Linked DNA regions of Xanthocytophaga agilis. The protein of the gene in region 1 interacts with the protein of each later gene in a pairwise test. Links are inferred from orthologs where the notes say so. Each region holds a gene or a part of one and is shown on either strand. Other genes may lie near its edges.

Region 1 (3,162 bases):
GTATAGTAGACTGGATCTCTAATCCATATTCATAGGATAAAGTGTCATAAAGGGATTGAAAAGCCTGAATAAGTATCTTTATGAGATAGGATCAAGTAGGTTAATTGTATAATTATCTTATCATATCTCAAGCTACTTTTTCAACAGGTTGTTGATTGGCTAGTGAGGCTACCCATTCATTATAGTTTTTCTCGATCCACCTTCCCAACAGATAGTTGACTGAAAGAGGTAGTGCGACACGTAAAAACCATGAGGTTCGTTTAGGAAATACAAGATTGATTGCGGCAAAGGAAAAGGTCTCAATCCCATACTTTAAAAGATTATGGGCAATCTGACTATCCAGTAATTTGGCAACGTTTGAATATGGATATTGTTCGATAACAGATCCAGACCCGGGCTGCGATGAGTGAATATCTTTCTGCTCTTCTGTCTCGGAAGCAAAACTGTGATTCTTCATATACAGTTCTATCTATAAATATTAATAATTTGTTCGGTTTGCTGTTTTCGTACAAAATAGTGACAGCTATTAAAAGGTAATGAGCAGGAGACGGTTGACTAATACCGTTATTGAGTTTGTAATAATCTGGGGTTGCTCTTCACTGGTATCTTAATTTCACGTACCGCAGCTCCAGGTTGTTCAGACGCATAAATAAAATTCTTATAACTTCTGCGAATCTTGTGTAATGCTATTTCCAGATCCCGGACTACATATGAATGGCAGTAGCCACGATGTTTGGAGTGAGTGTATATAGTTACTGCTTCTGTTACAGGATTAACAGAAAATCTTCCTACCCTACACCCTTTGTATACAATATAAGGATCATAAATAGCATAGCCTTTATTGATTAAGGCTTTACGCAGGACTTTCCATTGAATTGGCTTTTGCAATAACCAATCCAATACCAGTTTGATGGGCATTGTGAGGTTATTTCTCATATACTTACATATTATTAGATGAATAATTACACTAAAATTTCATGGAAGTGGTTTGTCGTCAATAGATTAGTAAACTAATGTGCCTTTGGATTTAAAAGTTGGTTTTCGTTTGTAACTTGTTGATATACAGCGTGTTTATGACATTTGGTATAAGCTGTGAATGCGTAAAATATTCTACATAAGCACAATTTTCTGATTAGGAAATATATACTATGGATTAGTCAGGTGAATGTCTTTCTACAATCTAGTGGAAATGAAATATAAAAAAAGAGCTACTCACTTAGTTAGTAGCTCTTCCATATAAAAATGTAATCCTATATCACTTATTTGAATGATATGTTTTGAACGCACATTATACAAATGCGGTAGAAGAATTGTTAGTGCAAGAAAGAAGAATAGAAATCAGGTATTCTGATTCTTAGTAGTAGGTACCTGTTAGTAAGTAATTAGTAACATAATCATGAATGCCTTCTTCCAGACTATGAAAAGCTTTGTCGTAACCTATAGATCTAAGTTTTCCCATGGATGCCTGAGTAAAGTACTGATACTTATCTCGGATATCTGCAGGAGTATCCACAAAGTCAATAGTTGAAGGAGTATTTAGTGCCTTAAAGGTATTGTTGGCAAGATCAAGAAAAGTACGGGCTTTACCGCTTCCCAGATTGTAAATGCCTGAGTCTCGTCGGCAATGCATTAAATAACTACAAACTTCAATCAGATCTTTTACATAGATGAAATCACGCATTTGTTCTCCATCTTTGAAATCAGGGTTATGAGATCTGAATAGTTTCATTTTACCAGAATTGCGGATCTGATGGAATGCGTGGAAAATGACTGATGCCATACGGCCTTTATGGTATTCATTCGGGCCATATACATTAAAAAATTTGAGACCTGCCCAGAAGAAAGGTTTTTTATCCTGTTCCAGTACCCATTTATCAAAATCGTTTTTAGAATCTCCGTAGGGATTCAGTGGCTTTAATAAAGGGATGATTGCTTCACTGTCTTCATATCCATGTTCTCCTAAGCCATATGTTGCAGCTGAAGATGCATAAACTAAAGGAATCTGGTATTCATAGCACCTCTGCCAGATAGTCTTGGAATAGTTGATATTTAGACGTTCAAATATAGACCAATCAAATTCGGTAGTATCTGTGCGGGCTCCAATATGAAAAAGAAATTCTACTTCTTCATAATTTTGGTCTAACCATTCAAAAAAATTGTCACGATGTACTCGTTCTTTTATTTTCTTACCTACAAGATTGCGGTTCTTTTCTTCGTTTGAAAAATCATCAACAGCTATAATGTAGTTGAAATTATCGGCATTCAGGCGGCTAATCAGGCAACTCCCGATAAACCCAGCGGCTCCCGTTACGATAATCATGAATAATAATTTTTTGAAAGTTAGGAAAAAAGATTGCTTAAAAAGTGAATGGCTTATACTAAAAAGAATAAAGCTTGAAGCTGTTCTAACTTTATAAACTATCAGTTGAGAAATAAAACATAAGTAGTTTTACCAAAGGTAATCGCAAATCTACAATAAAAAAATGAGAAGAACTGCAATATAATATTTATAAAAAATAGTATTTTTTGTAGTAATGAGGCCGTTTTTTGTTTTGAAGTATATTAACCATACTTTTGTAAATTATTTTAAATGAAATGGATCTGTAGTAAGCAATAATTCTGTTCTGAATAGTTTGCGATCTTTAGATAATATAAGTAATAGCTTGATTAATAGAGACTAAATAAGGAGTGTGATGATTTACATAACACGAAAAGAGCATTTTAATGCAGCACACAAATTGTACAATCCCAATTGGACAAAAGAGAAAAATGACGAAGTATTTGGACCATGTGCTAATGAGTATTTCCATGGACATAACTTTGAGTTAATCGTTACAGTAAAAGGGCGTCCTGATCCAGATACTGGATTTGTGATGGATATGAAGAAGTTAGGTGGATTAATGAAAGATTTAATCATTGATAAAGTAGATCATAAAAACCTGAACCTAGATGTGGATTTTATGAAAGGAAAAATGACCAGTTGTGAGATATTTATTGAAGAGATATGGAAAATACTCGCACCTGCTATTGAAACGGCTGCTCCTAACGCCAAGCTTCATAAATTGTTACTTATCGAGACTCCAAAAAACTTTGTAGAATATTATGGAGAGTAATGTATGGTAGATAGTGTGTTTTATAAGCTTATTCTATTTTTTCATACAT
Region 2 (3,100 bases), on another replicon or contig:
TAAAGTGCTTGACGCAAACAGACACTAATAAGTATATCTAAAACGTCATGTATGCCTTTAAATTGTAGTGATTATAAAATATCTATATCAATACGCCGGGGAGCTTCATCTCTATCTTTAAATGGAAGGAGCACCTGCAACTGACCATGACTGTATACAGCTTGAATATGACTGCTATCTACAAAGTTTGGTATATCAAAGATCCGTTGAAACATAGGTACAGGTTCGTCCTCTTCTTCCTCTTCAATAAATTTATCAAACATCTCCGGCAGGAAGGAGTGAATAGTCAGTTTATCATTATTTACGAATATATGAAAAGACTCAGGATCTACTCCAGGGGCAGATAAACTGATTACTAATTTCTCAGCATCATGCGCAACCTGAATAGCAGTCATACTAACTCCTCCGGTAATTGTATTTAACCAGTTAATCTGGTTAACATACTCTTTCAAATCATTTTTCATAGTTGCCTGTTTTTATGTATGAAACAAAATACATTACAAGTTTTGTATAATTAGGATCTACAAATTATATACCGACCAGTTTTAATGCCTGTAGTATGCATACAATCAAGTATACATATGTCAAATTGGCTACGTTGTGTGGAAAAATCGTACCTGAATATGTCAAAAAGTCGCTTTTATTTTTTGTGTATTCTATAGATAGGGTAAAAATGTAGTTGTTTTTACCCAGCTCTACGCAGATAATCAGGTAAACACCAGGACTCGTAGCAGAATAATCCTTAGCAAACTTATTTGCAAATGCACTTGTAGGCCATTAATTTTGCCCGCTTGCTGAACTTACTGGCTTGGTATTTCATATTGCATTCGGATACTATCTTTTAAACCTAAACTCTTTGGATAATGGCTTCAACATTTGCATGGGAAAAAATTAAGGATTACGAGGAAATTAAGTTTGAGTATTATAATGGCATCGGAAAGATAACCATTAATCGTCCCCATAAACGGAATGCATTTACACCGCTGACTGTAATCGAAATGATTGATGCTATGACGCATTCCCGTTACGATGATCGGATTGGGGTAATTATATTGACAGGAGAGGGGCCGGATGCTTTTTGTAGTGGTGGTGATCAGAGTGTTCGCGGACATGGAGGATATGTAGGTAAAGATGGGGTAGCCCGGTTAAATGTATTGGATCTGCAAAAGTTGATCCGTTCTATTCCTAAGCCTGTCATTGCTATGGTTGCAGGATATGCTATCGGAGGTGGACATGTTCTACATGTAGTATGTGACTTGTCAATTGCTGCTGAAAATGCTCGTTTTGGGCAGACCGGTCCTAAGGTAGGAAGTTTTGATGGTGGTTTTGGTGCTTCATATCTGGCACGTATTGTTGGACAGAAAAAAGCACGCGAAATCTGGTTCCTGTGCGATCAGTACAATGCACAGGAAGCACTGGATATGGGTCTGGTGAATAAAGTAGTTCCTTTGGAAAAACTGGAAGAAACAACTGTAGAGTGGTGTGAGAAGATACTTGAAAAATCGCCTATTGCCCTACGCATGCTAAAAGCTTCCTTTAATGCTGAACTTGATGGTCAGGCAGGTATTCAGGAGTTGGCAGGAAATGCAACATTGCTATACTATCTGTCAGATGAGGCAAAAGAAGGAAAACAAGCTTTTCTAGAAAAACGTAAACCGGATTTTTCAAAATATCCAAAATTCCCTTAAGTCCAGTTGTAAAACTTAGAAAGGGTATAATATTGAAAATCAATGCTTTTTCTAAGTAATGGGCCTTAAAATGATGACTCTTCTACTAAAATCAGACTATATCTGATTAAAAGATTATTATTTTAGAACTATTTTTTACGAAAAAAATAATATCTTGTAATTGAAAGACGGCGTAGAAATACTAGAGTAGTACAGGTTACGAATGGAAAGTGAAGTATATTAATACCTGTCAATATAATGTGTTCATCCCTGGAATAATTGATGTATATGCTTACAGATACAAGTGTGCTTATCAAAGAAGTTACCCAAAATGAGATCTCAGATGTTTTATCTATAGCTAAAGCTACCTGGGAACCTACTTATCGGGAAATACTTTCCAAGGCACAAATTGACTACATGTATGAAGAGATTTATACTGCAACAGCTGTAGAAAAACAGATACGGGATCAAGGACATACTTTTCTGATATTATATGTTGCAGATGCAGCTGTCGGATATGCTTCCTATAGTTTAAGAGAAGACAAAGAAAGAGTATATAAAGTGCATAAGTTGCATATTCATCCAGACTTTCAGGGACAAAAATATGGACGTACATTGGTAGGGCATCTTGAGAAGGAAGTAAAAAACCGGGGAGCTCGCATGCTGGAAATGAATGTCAACCGTTATAATCCTGCCGTTCGTTTTTATGAACGATGTGGATATCAGCAGGCGCGGGAAGAAAATACTCCAATCGGAGATTTCTGGATGAATGATTTTGTTATGTATAAGGAACTTTACTAAGAGTCTCTATACCAAAAAGAAGAGCCTGTGTATATTCATACATGGGCTCTTTTTTTTATAAACTAATAATGGAACTAACATTATTTCAAGGGGTTTGTAATTAGAATGAATCCCTCTTACCTTCGTATGCATCAATCCAACCAGACTTTTGTGGTACAGCTACGTAAAAAACGAAGAAGCCGACAGATTATTCTAAGAGCGTTATTGCGACTTATCCGATTTCCTAATCTGATGATTGTTGCACTAACGCAATATCTGGTTCGTGTTTGTCTGGTAGGTCCAAAGGGCGAGTGGTGGAATCATCTTATTGATTTACATTTATTAGGCTTGGCGTTCTCCACAATATGTATTGCCGCTGCCGGATATATTATCAATGATTACTATGATATAAAGATTGATACCATTAATAAACCTCGCAGGGTAGTTGTAGGTAGGATTATGAGTAGGCGACAGGCTATTTTTGCTCACTCGTTTCTGAACTTTCTGGGAATTGGAATTGGTACACTGATTGGATTGCGTATTGGTCTGGTTAATTTTATTGCCGCTTTTTTATTATGGCTCTATTCCAATCAGTTAAAAAGACTTCCCTTTATTGGCAATTTTATAGTGGCATTGCTAACCGCTGCCACATT

What was found.
Region 2: the proteins of rfaD (region 1) and menB interact in binary tests that used the Escherichia coli proteins (3 or more experiments, as listed by UniProt). The link is inferred for Xanthocytophaga agilis from one-to-one orthologs.

Annotation. Positions count from the first base shown.
Region 1 is NZ_JASJOU010000010.1:37,267-40,428, reverse strand. What follows is about bases 338-3,154. They hold rfaD (ADP-glyceromanno-heptose 6-epimerase), read right to left. Parts: upstream 2,321-3,154; coding sequence 1,355-2,320; downstream 338-1,354. Other genes in these bases: QNI22_RS24880 (6-pyruvoyl trahydropterin synthase family protein), read left to right, coding at 2,694-3,113; QNI22_RS24890 (hypothetical protein), read right to left, coding at 565-936; QNI22_RS24895 (hypothetical protein), read right to left, coding at 338-457. In the rest of the region: more of QNI22_RS24895, read right to left, coding at 128-337. UniProt on the Escherichia coli protein: Catalyzes the interconversion between ADP-D-glycero-beta-D-manno-heptose and ADP-L-glycero-beta-D-manno-heptose via an epimerization at carbon 6 of the heptose.
Region 2 is NZ_JASJOU010000002.1:316,098-319,197, reverse strand. Bases 21-2,775 are described here. They hold menB (1,4-dihydroxy-2-naphthoyl-CoA synthase), read left to right. Parts: upstream 21-863; coding sequence 864-1,688; downstream 1,689-2,775. Other genes in these bases: QNI22_RS08095 (geranylgeranylglycerol-phosphate geranylgeranyltransferase), read left to right, coding at 2,574-2,775; QNI22_RS08100 (GNAT family N-acetyltransferase), read left to right, coding at 1,956-2,468; QNI22_RS08110 (Hsp20/alpha crystallin family protein), read right to left, coding at 72-464. Also shown: more of QNI22_RS08095, read left to right, coding at 2,776-3,100. UniProt on the Escherichia coli protein: Converts o-succinylbenzoyl-CoA (OSB-CoA) to 1,4-dihydroxy-2-naphthoyl-CoA (DHNA-CoA).